Regions from separate parts of the Microlunatus antarcticus genome, predicted to be linked through region 3. Evidence: predicted binding sites of a transcription regulator. Region 3 holds the regulator's gene; each other region holds the start of a gene.
What was found. The regulator LexA, encoded in region 3, represses DNA repair genes until DNA is damaged. The targets are predictions, from matches to a motif close to TCGAACANNTGTTCGA.
Positions count from the first base shown of each region.

Region 1 (4,779 bases), 1.8 Mb from region 3:
GAGCCTGGGCGACCCCGGCGCGACGGCCGACCTGCCCGGGACCACCACGTCGCTGCGCGAGGCGATCACCGCGCCGGCCGGGCTGGGGCGGCGCGTCCGTGCGTTCCTGGTCCCGGCCTCCCTCTTCCGCCGTCGCTGAGCCCCCGCGTCGCTGAGCTGGGCCGCCGCCGGGCGCGAGGTCAGGTCGGCTGCCAGACCAGCGCAGCCCGCCGGCGGTGGACCCGGCGCGTGCCGGTTCCGCGCATGGCGTTGACGAGCTTGGGGTCCTCGGCCGCCAGGGCGGCCTCCATCTGCTCGAGAAGCCGTTGCTCCTCGTTCGAGAGGGCCATCGGCCACCTCCCACCGGGTCACGTGATCAACTTCGGCCATCCTACGTGGCTGGCCGCCGGTCGAGAGGCGCGCGGCGAGATCGAGACCCAACCGCGACGACACCGTCGTCAGTCACACAGAAACCCACGTGCACGCCGTAGGCTTCGCCAGTCTAGGTGCGCTTCAGGTCAGGGGGAACAGCCCCAGCGAATTGGCCTCTGCGACGCTCGTCGCACGACGGTTCCCGCCCAGCACGGCGCGCCGGACGGCACCCGGCCCGAAGCGCGCGACCGTCTCGTCGATGGCGTGCTCGGCCTCGCGCCAGCCGAACTCCGGGTCGGTCAGCTGCGGCTGCCGGTGGGCCCGGGACTCCCCCACGAGGCCCTCCACCCGGACGCCGACCCGACGGATCCGCGCGCGGTCCAGCCCGAGGCGGTCGTACGTGGCCATCACCGCCGCGTGGATCTCCTCGCCCACGTCGGTCGGGGAGTCCACGGTGACCGCGCGCGTGATCTCCCGGAAGTCGGCGAACCGGAGGCAGAGCACCACGGTCCGGCCGAGGAGGCCCTGCTTGCGCATCCGGCGGGCGGTCTTGTCGGCCATCCGCAGCAGCTCGCGGGACACGTCCTCACGGCGGTCGGTGTCGACCGAGAGCGTCTCCTGCGACCCCACGCTGCGCTCCCGCGTCCACGGCACGACCGTCCGCGCGTCCCGGCCCCACGCCAGAGCCCTCAGCCCGGCGCCGGCGTTCGGGCCGAACACGGGTCGGAGCGCCCGGACGTCGGCGTGCGCGAGGTCGCCCACCGTCTCGATCCCGAGCCGGTGCAGCTTGGCCGCCGTGGCCGCCCCCACGCCCCACATCGACTCGACCGGCAGCGGGTGGAGGAACTCGGTCACCTGGTCCGGCCGGACCTCGACCAGGCCGTCCGGCTTGGCCGCGCGCGACGCGACCTTGGCCACGAACTTGCTCGGCCCGATCCCGACCGAGCAGGTGATGTGCTGCTCGTCGGCGATCGTCGCCCGCAGCCGCTCCCCCATCGCCACGGCGGACCCGTGCATCCGCAGGGCGCCGGTCACGTCGATGAAGGCCTCGTCCACGGAGGCGGACTCCACCACGGCGCTGAACGAGCTGAACACCTCGACGATGGCCTTGGAGACGGCGACGTAGCTGTCGAAGTCCGGCGGCAGGAACGTCGCCCGTGGCGCCAGCCGACGGGCCTCGGAGGACGACATCCCGGACCGTACGCCGCGGGCGCGGGCCTCGTAGGTGCAGGACAGGACGACCCCACGCCCCTCGCCGCCGACGATGACGGGCGTCCCCTGCAGGTCCGGCCGCCCGCGCAGCGCCACGGAAGCGTAGAACGCGTCCATGTCGACGTGCATGATCGTCCGGGTCACCGGGCGGCTCCGACGGCACGCGCGTGGCGGACGGATTCGAACACGCGTTCTACGGTAGCAAGCGGCACCGACAGCCCGCCGGAGGCACGACGCACGGGACGGGCGGGCCGGGGTCAGGAGCCGCTGAGCACCTGCTCGGGCGGCAGCTGGGCGAAGACGTGGACGTGCGGCGCCAGCGCCCGGAACGCGGGGTCCCGGCTCACCGCCGTCTCGAGGGCCAGCAGCTCGGCCCAGGCGGCGGGGCTCTCCACCACGGCCTCGCCCACGAGGTCGGAGACGGCCCCGATGCCGTCGGCCTCGCGCACGGCGAAGCCCGCGGCCTCGACCAGCGCGGTCACCGCCGCGAAGTCCAGGCGCCGCGGGTCGTCCCAGGTCTGGCGGGCGGCGGCGAGGTTGCCGGCCACGGCCTGGAGGACCACGAGGGCGTGCTTCTGCGCGACCAGGAGGCTGAGGGCCCCGCCCGGACGCAGCACCGCGGCGGCGTCGGCCAGCACGGCCGCCGGGTCGTCGACGACCTCCAGCACGCGGTGGCAGAGGACCACGTCGACGGCCCCGCGCCCGAGCAGGCGGACCAGGTCGGAGGCGTCACCCTGGCGCGCGGCGACGGTGCCCTCGAGGTGGTCGTCGGCCAGCCGGCGCTCCAGGGAGGCGAGCGCGTCGGGACTGGGGTCCACGACGGTCACGTGGTGCCCGCGCCGGGCGACGTCGAGCGCGAGGCCACCGGTGCCGCCGCCGAGGTCGACGACGTCGAGCGCCCGCTGCTCCCCCGGGACGAGCCCGTCGAGCTGGGCGCCGAGGACCTCCTCGAGCCGTGCCGAGGCGACCGAACGCCGTCGTCTGGACATCGCCACCGACCCTCCTCCTCGCCCGCTCGTCCGCCGCACCGCAGGCCTGCGCAGCGTAGCGGTGGAGGCCGAGCCGGGCCCGGACGATCGACGACCCCGGTGCGGACGGGGGTCGAGGTCCGTCCGCACCGGGGTCGAGACGTCGGTGCGTGCCGCGAACACGCCACCGTGGTTCGGCGGTGTCGTCGGGCCCCTTCCCCAAGCAGCCTCTCGAACACCTGTTCGAACTCTCCGAACACTACCGCCGGGCACCGACAGTTGTGCGGGACGCGCGCCACCCGCGTGTCGAACCCGCGGCGACGACTCGGTGAACGGCCGGCGCCACCGCTCTCGGCTCAGTGCACGCGACCGCGTTCCCGGAAGACCTGCGTCGGGACGTGGGCGGCGAAGCTCGGGGCCGGCACGAGGTCGTCCGGGGTGCCGTGCTCGCCGACCTCGCCGATGTTCCGGACGCGGCTGGCGAGGGGCGCCACGGCGCCGAGCCCGCGGCTCGGGAAGACCCGGGTGTTCAGGTTCCAGTCCCAGCCGGTCTCGAAGCCGGGCGAGCCGTTGAACGTCGAGTAGTCGCGGTCCCAGGTCGGGCCCAGCAGCCCGGTCCAGCGGTCGCGCCAGGTGCCCCAGACCCAGGGGCAGAAGGCGTCGGTGCGAGCCAGCTCGGCGTGGTCCGCGTCCGCCGGCCCGGCGCTGAAGGCGTGGGCCGTGGCGACCGTCGGCTCCGCGGCGTACGTCGTCGCCACGTGGGCGAAGAGCTCGAGCACGTCGTCGCTCACCAGCAGGTCGTCCTCGGCCCGGACCACGAAGTCGTGCCCGGCGGCGAAGAGCGCGTCGAGGTGGACGTACGGGTTCTCCAGGACCCCGAGCCGGGTCGGGTTGAGCACGACCTCGACGTCGCGGTGGCCGGTCCGCCGCACGAACGCGTCCACCAGCCCCACGACCTCGCCCGCGACGTCGCTGGGCTCGACGGCGACCCGGACGTGCCAGTCGGCCAGGCCGCGCACCGCGGCCCAGGCGTCGAGGACGGGGTCGAGGTAGTGCGGGCGGTCGAAGACGGTGAGCAGCAGCGCGCGGTTCACGCCCCGCCCTCGACGCTGTCCTTCACGCTGCCCGCGACCGGGACCGCCGCGTGCCGGTCGGTGTGGCCCAGGCTGCGACCGGGGGCCACGCGGTCCCGGACCAGGCGCTTGAGCGGCGCGAGGTCGGGGAAGCCGCCGTCGCGCTTGCGGTCCCAGACCACGTCGTCGTCGATGGCCACGGTGAAGACGCCGCCGACCCCGGGGACCAGCGCGACCTCGCCGAGCTCGGTGGTGAACGAGGTCAGCAGCTCCCCGGCCAGCCAGGTCGCCCGGAGCAGCCAGCGGCACTGCGTGCAGTAGGTGATGCTCACCCGGGGCCGGTCGCCCTCCGGGAGCTCGGGGGCCGCGGGCTCGCTCATGGGGCCAGCCTGCCACCGCCGCGGGCGCCCTCGCCTACCCTCGCCTCGTGCCGACCGCCGACGGACCGCTGGTCGCCGTGGTCGGCGGTGGCCTGGCGGGGATGGCCGCGGCGGCCCGGCTGGCGAAGATGGGCCACGCCGTCGTCCTGCACGAAGCGTCGGACGTCCTCGGCGGGCGGTGGGCGCCGTACGCGCTCCCCGGCGACGGCGGCGGCGGCGGCGGCGGCGGCGGCGGCAAGATCCTGGTCGACGACGCCCCCGGCGTGCTGACCTTCCCGGCGCCGTGGCGCGACCTGAGCCGCAAGAGCGGCCGGCCGCTGGAGGCCGAGCTCGCCCGCAGCGGGCTGGCCCTCGTGCCCGCACCGGCCCCCACCTACCGCTTCGCCGACGGCAGCGAGCTCGTGCTGCCGAGCGACCGCGGCCGGCAGCACGAGGCCCTGCTCCACGCGTACGGGCCGGGGCCGGCCGCGCGCTGGCAGCACCTCCTCGACTCCCTCGGCGAGGTCTGGCAGACCCTGCGGCCGCTCGGGCTCGAGGAGCCGTACGACCCCTCGGCGCTCACCCGCGACGTGGTCCGCCGCCTCCGCGGCCGACGGAGCCTCGCCGACCTCGCCGACTCCCTCGACGAGCCCCACCTGCGCGCGCTGGTGCGCAGCACCGCCCACCGGCAGGGCACCACGCCCGAGCGGGCGCCGGCGCTCACCGGCGTCGACCTGCTGGTGAGCCGGACGTTCGGGCGCTGGCAGGTCGCGCCCGACCCGGCTCCCGCCCGCGGCCGCCGTCCGGAGGCCCCGG
Region 1 covers NZ_JACHZG010000001.1:3,447,101-3,451,879, forward strand. The annotation lists gene FHX39_RS16110 (transglutaminase family protein) at 1-139, shown strand, start outside; gene FHX39_RS16115 (DUF3040 domain-containing protein) at 180-329, opposite strand; gene dinB (DNA polymerase IV) at 493-1,707, opposite strand; gene FHX39_RS16125 (methyltransferase domain-containing protein) at 1,821-2,552, opposite strand; gene FHX39_RS16130 (hypothetical protein) at 2,888-3,625, opposite strand; gene FHX39_RS16135 (SelT/SelW/SelH family protein) at 3,622-3,984, opposite strand; gene FHX39_RS16140 (FAD-dependent oxidoreductase) at 4,032-4,779, shown strand, end outside.
Region 1: dinB (DNA polymerase IV) is a predicted target of LexA. The motif match lies at 1,744-1,759, and genes of this name have one in related genera.

Region 2 (4,779 bases), 820 kb from region 3:
GACCGCGTCGACGTCGGCCTCGGTCGCGCGGCGCACGATGGCCTGCTTGAGCACCGTCAGCTCGACGCCGGGGGCGATCTCGAGGACGGCCTGCTTGGTGCCGAGCGAGACGAGCGTGCCGAACAGGCCGCTGCCGAGCAGCACCTGGTCGCCGGGCTGGAGCTCGCGCGTCATCTTCTGCAGAGCCTGCTGGCGCTTCTTCTGCGGCCGCAGGATCAGGAAGTAGAACGCGACCACCATGAGGAGGACGAGGATCAGCGTGCTGTATTGGTTGGAAGCCACGATGTGCCGTTCCGGGTTGGGGTCGGAGGGTGCCGGACGTGGTGGAGACCACGGCCCGACCGGTGAACTCTACCCAGCGATCCGCCGAATCCCTGTAGTCAGCCGAACAGGCCCGGGTCGGGCGCGCCGCCCGGCGGCGTCCACGCGGTGCTGCCCGGAGGCGTGAGCCCGAGGTGGGCCCAGGCCGCGGGCGTGGCGACGCGACCGCGCGGCGTCCGCATCAGGAACCCCTCGCGCACCAGGAACGGTTCCGCGACCTCCTCGACGGTCTCGCGCTCCTCGCCCACGGAGATGGCCAGGGTGGACAGACCGACGGGTCCGCCGGCGAACCGCTTGCAGATCGCGACGAGGACGGCGCGGTCGAGGCGGTCCAGGCCGATGGAGTCGACCTCGTACAGCTCGAGCGCCGCGGCGGCGACCGCCTGGGTCAGCCGGCCCGAGCCGCGCACCTCGGCGAAGTCCCGGACGCGGCGGAGCAGCCGGTTGACGATGCGCGGGGTGCCGCGGGACCGGCCGGCGATCTCGCGCGCCGCGTCGGGCTCGAGCTCGACGCCCAGCAGGACGGCCGAGCGCCGCACGATGTGCTCGAGGTCGGCCGGGTCGTAGAACTCGAGCTGGCCGGTGAACCCGAAGCGGTCGCGCAGGGGGCTCGGGAGCAGGCCGGCCCGCGTGGTCGCGCCGACGAGGGTGAAGCGCGGGATCTCGATGGGGATCGCCGTGGCGCCGGGACCCTTGCCGACGACGACGTCGACGCGGAAGTCCTCCATCGCGAGGTAGAGCATCTCCTCGGCCGGCCGCGAGAGCCGGTGGATCTCGTCGAGGAACAGCACCTCGCCCTCGGTCAGCCCGGACAGGATCGCGGCGAGGTCGCCCGCGTGCTGGATGGCCGGCCCGCTGGAGATGCGGAGCGGCGCCGTCATCTCGGCAGCGATGATCATCGCCAGCGTCGTCTTGCCCAGCCCGGGCGGGCCGGACAGCAGGACGTGGTCCGCGACCCCGCCCCGACGGCGGGCGGCGGCCAGCACCAGGCCGAGCTGCTCGGAGACGCGGGGCTGACCCTCGAACTCGGCCAGCGAGGTCGGCCGCAACGCCGACTCGGCCGCCCGCTCGTCCGGGTCGGCCACGGAGTGCATGTCCACGGGGTCGAGGCTCACGGGCGCGCCAGGCTGAGCAGAGCAGCGCGCATGAGGGCCGGCACGCCCAGGTCGGGCTGCTCGACGAGCATCGGCTCGACGTCGTCGCAGGCCGCCTCGGCGTCACGCAGCGTCCAGCCGAGCCCGACGAGGCCCTGAGCCACCTGGTGGCGCCAGACCGCCTGGGCCGGGAGGGTCGGGGCGCCGAGCTCGGCGACCAGGCCGACGGTGTTGATCTTGTCCTTCAGCTCGAGGACGATCCGCTGGGCGCCCTTGCGACCGATCCCCGGGACCCGGCACAGCGTGACGAGGTTCTCCGTCGCGATGGCGGTGCGCAGCTCGTTCGGGCTGAGCACCGCGAGCGCCGCCTGCGCCAGCTTGGGGCCGACCCCGGTCGCGGTCGTCAGGAGCTCGAAGAACTCCCGCTCGTCCACGGTGGCGAAGCCGAAGAGCGTCAGGGAGTCCTCGCGCACCACCAACGAGGTGAACAGCGTGGTGCGCTGCCCCACCCGCAGGGCGGCGAGGGTGCCCGGGCTGCACAGCGCGAGCAGCCCGACCCCACCGGTCTCGACGACCGCGGACGTGGGGCCGAGGGCGGCCACGTTCCCGCTGACCTGGGCGATCATGCACGTGCTCCCTTCGTACGGGCCTGGGTAGCGGCCTGGGCGTAGGCCCGCTGCTGTCGCGCGGCCACGCTCGAGGCGGACTGCTGGGCCTGGTCGAGCCGGTCGGTGCTGCTCCCCCGCCAGACGTGGCAGATGGCGAGCGCGAGGGCGTCGGCGGCGTCGGCCGGCTTGGGCACCTCGGTCAGCTGGAGGATGCGGGCCACCATGGCCCCGACCTGGTCCTTGCCGGCCCGGCCGGACCCGGTGATGGCCGCCTTCACCTCGCTGGGCGTGTGGAGGGCGGCCGGGATGCCGTGCCGGGCAGCGACCAGCAGGGCGATCCCCGCGGCCTGCGCCGTCCCCATGACGGTGCCCACGTTGTGCTGGGCGAAGACGCGTTCCACGGCGACGACGGACGGGCGGTAGCGCTGCACCCACTCCTCGAACGTCGCCTCGAGGGCGGCCAGCCGTACGCCGGTCTCCTCGTGCGGGGACGTCCGGAGCACGTCGACGGCCAGGACGAACGGCTTGCGCCCGGGCACGCCGTCCACCATGCCGAGACCACAGCGGGTCAGGCCGGGGTCGATGCCGAGCACGCGCACGGGGTCTCCCTCGTCGTCGGAGCGCGTGCGGAACCGAACACGCGTTCGTACGCTAACCGAGGAGTCGTGGACCCCGGCCGCCCGACACGCGCGCGGCCGCCCCGATCAGGCTCAGCCGGCGTTGACCAGGGCGTCGTTCTGGACGTCGGCGTTGGTGAAGACGTTCTGCACGTCGTCGGAGTCCTCGAGGGCGTCGACGAGGCGCTCGAGCTTCTCTAGCGTCTCCGCGTCGGCCGGCTGCGTGAACTCGGGCACGAAGGAGACCTCGGCCGAGTCGTAGTCGAGCCCGGCCTCCTGCACCGCGGTGCGCACGGCGACGGTGACCGCCGGGTCGCTGATGATCTCGAAGGCGTCGTCGAGGTCGTTGACCTCGTCGGGCCCGGCGTCCAGGGTCGCCTCGAGGACGTCGTCCTCGGTGAGGGTGCGCCCCTCCTGCTGCTTGGTCAGCAGGACGACGCCCTTGCGGCTGAACACCCGCGCGGTCGACCCGACGTCGGCCATCGTGCCGCCGTTGCGGGTGACCGCGACGCGGACGTCGGAGGCGGAACGGTTCCGGTTGTCGGTCAGGCACTCGATGAGCATCGCGATGCCGGCCGGGCCGTACGCCTCGTAGAACAGCGTCTCGTACGCGGCGCCGCCGCCCTCGGCACCGGAGCCGCGCTTGATGGCGCGCTCGATGTTGTCCTTGGGGACCGAAGTCTTGCGGGCCTTCTGGACGGCGTCGTACAGCGTGGGGTTGCCGTCGAGATCACCGCCGCCCAGCCGAGCGGCGACCTCGATGTTCTTGATGAGCTTGGCGAAGGACTTCGCGCGACGCGCGTCGACGACGGCCTTCTGATGCTTGGTGGTGGCCCACTTGGAATGACCCGACATGGTTCTAGATCGTAGTCCCGCCGCACCCGCTCCCTCTCCACCCGTTCTCCTCTCGCCGGGATCCACGGGAAACGCTGACTCCCGACAGCTGCTGGCCGGCTCCACGGGTCGGGAGTCAGCGGTTCGTGGGCGCCCAGCGCTCCAGCAGCCGGCGGCGGCCGGCCGATCCGTAGGACGAGCGCGAGACGAGGTCGCGCCACGCCGCGAGCCGGCCGGGGTGCCACGACCGCTGCAGCGCGGCGTCGGCGGCGGCGATGATCTCGCCGCCGCGGCGGAGCACCTCCCGCGCCGTGTAACCGCAGCGCTCCCACCGGTCGTCCACCAGCCGCCGTTCGCGGGCGAGGTCGGCGCGGTGCGTCTCGACGTCCCGGTGGTCGGCGCCGTCGTACTCGTGGATGCGCCGAGTGCCCACCAGCCAGAGGTCGGCCCGGGCGACGAACGTCCCTGCGGCCGTACGGATCTCGTGCTGCGGCTCGACCTCGACGTCGGCTGTGACGTGCAGCAGCCGCAGGACAGACTCCCACGCAGACTCGCTGCGGCCGTCGAGCAGGGGTAGGACCTCTCGCAGCATCCGGACGCCGCGTCGCCGCGCGCAGGTCGCCTCGACGAGGTCGGCCGTCGTGCAGTGGCCGAGGTGGAGCGCCGAGTCGGCCAGCACCACGAGATCGAGCACGTCGAGGTCGGCCGCGCACGTCAACAGGGTCTCGGCAGGGGTGGCCAGCCGTACGCCGTCGACCTGCTCGACCGTGCCGTTCCCGTTCAGACGGAGCACCTTCAGACCGTGCCGCTGCGGATGGCGGTCCCGCTCCGCGACCGCGGCGAACACCGGCTGCGGCAGCGCCTGCGGCAGCCACCATCCCCGTAGGGCCGCCGCGGTGAGGTGCGTGATCACGGCCGACTCCGGCAGCACCAGGCTCCAGCCCCTGAGCCGGTGGGCCAGGTCGGGCTCCACACCCGCCGCATGCACCCCTCGCGCGACCGCGGTCCACCCGGCCCGCCTGACCCTGCCCCGGACGACGTCCTCCACGTCTGGAGGATGGTCAGGAGTCACCGATCCTGCCGGTCCCACCCCGCGAACCTGTGGACAACGTGCGAGCGCCGAGAAACCGCTGACTCCGGACGCCCGAACCTCGATCTGCCGTGTCGGGAGTCAGCGTTTCCTGACGAGGGGGGGAGGGGGCGAAAGGGGCGGGGCCGGTGGGGCAGCCGGGGTCAGGCGGGCAGGCGCCAGCGCGGGGTGGGGGACTTCGTCTTCCACTCCACGATCGACCAGTTCTTGCGCTG
Region 2 covers NZ_JACHZG010000001.1:2,423,685-2,428,463, forward strand. The annotation lists gene yajC (preprotein translocase subunit YajC) at 1-282, opposite strand, end outside; gene ruvB (Holliday junction branch migration DNA helicase RuvB) at 381-1,415, opposite strand; gene ruvA (Holliday junction branch migration protein RuvA) at 1,433-2,041, opposite strand; gene ruvC (crossover junction endodeoxyribonuclease RuvC) at 2,038-2,622, opposite strand; gene FHX39_RS11335 (YebC/PmpR family DNA-binding transcriptional regulator) at 2,734-3,495, opposite strand; gene FHX39_RS11340 (hypothetical protein) at 3,611-4,522, opposite strand; gene FHX39_RS11345 (HAD-IB family hydrolase) at 4,708-4,779, opposite strand, start outside.
Region 2: ruvC (crossover junction endodeoxyribonuclease RuvC) is a predicted target of LexA. The motif match lies at 2,656-2,671, and genes of this name have one in related genera.

Region 3 (4,779 bases):
AGCTGCTCGAGTCCGCCGACGACCTGCGCGAGGCGCTGGACGAGTCGCCGCTCGAGCGCGTCGAGGACCCGTCCTCGGCCTTCGTCGCGGCCGTGGAGCGGGTGCGTGCCGCGTCGCGGGCCGCAGTCTCCGGGCTCACGAGCGGCTCGGAGAAGGCGAGCCCCGAGCAGCGGCAGGCCGCCGCGGCGGTGAGTGAGGTCTTCGACGTCGCCGAGCGGATGGCCGCGCTGTCGGCGTACGACGTGGTGTGGGTGACCGAGCGGGAACGTTCCGGGCGCGAGGCGCGCGTCGCGCCCCTGTCCGTCGCCGGGCTCATGCGCTCCGCGGTGTTCGGCGAGCGCACGGTCGTGCTCACCTCGGCCACCCTCAAGCTCGGTGACGACTTCGGGCCCAGCGCGGGCAGCCTCGGGCTGCGGGCCCGGGACCGCGACGACGAGTCCTCGCCGTACGTGCCCGTCGCGTCCGGCGGGGACAAGGCCGGCGCCGACGTCGTCGTCCCGTGGCGCGCCCTCGACGTCGGGTCGCCCTTCGACTACCGCCACCAGGCGATCCGCTACGTCGCCCGGACCCTGCCGACCCCGGGGCGCGACGGGATGAGCAAAGAGGTTCTTGACGAGATCGCCGAGCTGGTGTGGGCGGCCGGGGGGCGCACCCTCGGGCTGTTCTCGTCGCGGCGGGCCGCCGAAGCCGCGGCGGTGCACGTCCGGCGGCAGCTGCCCAAGATGACGATCCTGTGCCAGGGCGACGCCCAGCTCTCCGACCTGACCCGCCGCTTCACCGCGGAGGAGACGACGAGCCTCTTCGGCACGCTCTCGCTCTGGCAGGGCGTCGACGTCCCGGGCGCGACCTGCCAGCTCGTGATCATCGACCGCATCCCCTTCCCCCGGCCCGACGAGCCGCTCACGCTGGCCCGGCAGAAGGCGGTCGCTGACGCGGGCGGGAACGGCTTCATGAGCGTCGCGGCCACCCACGCCGCGCTGCTGCTCGCGCAGGGCTCCGGCCGCCTGGTGCGCCGCAGCAGCGACCGCGGGGTCGTCGCGGTGCTCGACCCGCGGCTGGTGACCGCGCGCTACGGGTCGTTCCTGCGCGCGTCCATGCCCGACATGTGGGAGACCACCGACCGCGAGATCGCCGTGGGGGCGCTCCGTCGGCTGGCCGAGACGCCGTAGGGCGGCCGACCGGACGCCGACCTCCGCCGGTCGGGTGACAGGGTGTGCCGCATGGAGCACACCTACGACGTCGACCTGGCCGTCATCGGCTCGGGCCCGGGCGGTCAGAAGGCGGCGATCATGGCCGCCAAGCTGGGCAAGAAGGTCTGCGTCATCGACAGCAAGTCGATGGTCGGCGGGGTGTGCGTCAACACCGGGACCATCCCGTCGAAGACGCTGCGCGAGGCCGTGCTCTACCTGACCGGCATGGACATGCGCGAGCTGTACGGCGCGAGCTACCGGGTCAAGGAGGAGATCACGATCTCCGACCTGCTGGCCCGGCTGCAGCACGTGATCGGACGGGAGACCGAGGTCATCCGGGCCCAGCTCCAGCGCAACCACATCGAGCTGATCCCGGGGACGGCGTCGTTCCTCGACCCGCACACCCTGTCGGTGGACCTGGAGGGCCAGCCGTCGCACCGGACGCTGACCGCCGGCGTCATCGTCATCGCCACCGGAACCGTCCCGGCGCGGCCGGCGAACGTGAAGTTCGACGGCGTACGGGTGCTCGACTCCGACCAGATCCTCGCGGTCGACGAGGTCCCTGGGTCGATGGTCGTGGTCGGCGCCGGCGTGATCGGCGTGGAGTACGCGTCGATGTTCGCGGCCCTCGGCACGCGGGTCACGCTGGTCGAGAAGCGCGACCAGATGCTCGACTTCTGCGACCCCGAGATCGTCGAGTCCCTCAAGTTCCACCTGCGCGACCACACCATGTCGTTCCGCTTCGGCGAGGAGGTGGCGTCGGTGGAGAGCTCGGGCGGCGGGACCATCACGACCCTCGCCTCCGGCAAGCGGATCGCCGCCGAGGTCGTCATGCACTCGGCCGGACGCCAGGGAAACACGACGGCCCTCGACCTCGAGCGCGCAGGTCTGGAGGCGGACAAGCGCGGTCGGCTGTCGGTGAACGAGAAGTACCAGACCACGGTGCCCCACATCTACGCGGTCGGGGACGTCATCGGCTTCCCGGCCCTCGCGGCCACCTCGATGGACCAGGGTCGGCTCGCCGCGTCCCACGCGTTCGACGAGCCGGTCCGCGACCTCCAGGCGCTGCAGCCGATCGGCATCTACACGATCCCCGAGATCAGCTACTGCGGGAAGACCGAGGGGGAGCTGACGCGTGAGTCGGTGCCGTTCGAGGTCGGGATCTCGCGCTACCGCGAGCTGGCGCGCGGCCAGATCATCGGGGACTCGTACGGGATGCTCAAGCTGATCGTGCACGCCGACACCCGCGAGATCCTCGGCGTGCACATCTTCGGGACCAACGCGACCGAGCTGGTCCACATCGGTCAGGCGATCATGGGCTGCGGCGGGACCGTCGACTACCTCGTCGACACGGTCCTCAACTACCCGACGCTGTCGGAGGCGTACAAGGTCGCCGCCCTCGACGTCGCCAACAAGCTCCGGGCCGTCGCGAGGCTGACCTCGCAGATGGCGGCTGCGGAGCCCAGCCTGCGCTAGGTCTGCTGCCCGGCCCCTCCTGCGTCAGAGCCGACGCAGGACGGCGACGACCTTGCCGAGGATCGTGGCGTGGTTGCCGTCGATCGGGTCGTACGCCGGGTTGTGCGGCATGAGCCAGACCTGGCCGGGCTCGCGCTTGAACGTCTTGACGGTCGCCTCGTTGTCGAGCAGCGCGGCCACGATGTCCCCGTTGTCCGCGCTCGGCTGCTGCCGCACGACCACCCAGTCGCCGTCGCAGATCGCGGCCTCGATCATCGAGTCGCCGCGGACCTCGAGGGTGAACATCGTCCCCTCGCCCACCAGCTGGCGCGGCAGCGCGAAGACGTCCTCGATGCGCTCCTCGGCCAGGATCGGCCCGCCGGCGGCGATGCGCCCCAGGACCGGTACGTGCACCGGCTCCGGGTACTGGTTGATGCCGGAGTCGTCCATCTCGACCAGGCGCGGCCGACGGTCGACGGGGGCCGGTGCCGTGCTCGCGACACTCGCGCGGCGGTCCTCGCCCGGTAGCAGCACCTCGAGCGCGCGTGGCCGGTTGGGGTCGCGGCGCAGGAAGCCCTTCTGCTCGAGGGCCTTCAGCTGGTGCGACACGCTCGACGAGCTCGCCAGCCCGACCGCCTCGCCCATCTCCCGGATGCTCGGGGGGTAGCCGCGGGACTCGACGGTGTCGCGGATGACCTCGAGGATCCGACGCTGGCGCGGGGTGAGCCCGGTGCTGTCGGCCGGACCGTCGGGCAGCGAGCTGACCGAGGCGGACTCGGCGAGCTGCGCGGCGACCTCGGCCTTGGTCGGCCGGCCACGGCGCCGGGCCGGGCGGGCGGGATCGGTGAGCGTGCCGTCAGGCGTGTCGTCGTGTGCCATGAACCGCACTCTAAAGATGACGTCGACCACATTCAAACACCTGTTCGAGCGTGTCGCGCTTCGTCGTGATCCGTCGTTCGGCGGCTCGCGTGCTCCTTCGGCGCCGTTTCTGTCAGACCCCTCTGGTGTGCTCTGGGACATGAAGTCCTCGAACACCGATTCGAATGTGCTTGCACTCGGCGACGAGGTGCGGTACACATCGAACATGCGTTCGATCGAACCTACGTTCGACCGGACGCCCGACCCGCTGAGGAGCATCGCCATGAGTGTCGCTTTCGCCGAGCCCGTGACCGACCGACCGACCGCCGACGTGCGCGTGGGTCGACCGGCCCCCGCCCCGACGCGCACCACGCCCCGCCGGCCCGGTCCGGGCGTCGGCCCGACGGCCCGCCCGCGTCGGCTGCGCTTCACCGCCCCGGCCGTGGCCGGGTCCTCGACCGGCGCGCGGGCGTGCGCTCCGGCTCGGGCTGTCGAGCCGGTCAGCCGCAGCTGGCGCCTCACCGAGCGCGGCCTCGCCGTCGTCCTCGTGATGGCGGCGGCGCTGGTCGCCGCCAGCATCGCGGTCGTCGGGCTGACCGCCCTGCGGGTCACGGGCGAGAGCTACCAGCCCAGCCACTCGGTCGCTGCGCCGGTGCTCGTCCAGCCCTGAGCCGGCACGCGGGGGCTCAGCCCCGGCGTTCGAGATCCGTCAGCGGCGGCACAGGAGTGCGGACGACGATCGTCTGCGCGAGCTTGTCGGCCAGCGTCTGGTGCTCGTCGTCCCAGAGCGGCCAGAGGTAGCCGACGTAGCCGAAGCCGTCGACGATGTGCAGCAGGTCGCGCAGGAACGCGTTGAAGGGCCCGATCGGTCTCCCGGTCGTCTGGCTGACCAGCCAGGTCTTCGTCACGCGCTTGCCGACGCTCTGCCCGGAACGTCCCGCCAGGAAGTAGCGGTTGTAGACCGACCACCCGAAGGCGCCCAGCGACAGCAGCGTGCCGATCAGCACCAGCCAGTAGCTCGGGGGGACGTTCAGCTCACGACGGAAGAAGCCCAGGTACGTCGGGAGGTAGCCGGCGTAGAGCACGACCAGAGCGACATAGCTGGGGGCGTGGTCGATGACGAGTCCCGCCACCCGGCGACCCCACCCGGCGTAGTCGTCCCGCGGCGGCGGGGTCCAGGGAGCGCCCGGACCCCAGGGCGGCGGCGGGCCGTACGCGGGGAAGGGCGGCGCCGGCGGACCCCAGGCCACCGGTGAGGCTCCGGGCCCGGGCTGAG
Region 3 covers NZ_JACHZG010000001.1:1,608,449-1,613,227, forward strand. The annotation lists gene FHX39_RS07455 (ATP-dependent DNA helicase) at 1-1,169, shown strand, start outside; gene sthA (Si-specific NAD(P)(+) transhydrogenase) at 1,221-2,666, shown strand; gene lexA (transcriptional repressor LexA) at 2,691-3,524, opposite strand; gene FHX39_RS07470 (hypothetical protein) at 3,787-4,173, shown strand; gene FHX39_RS07475 (RDD family protein) at 4,190-4,753, opposite strand.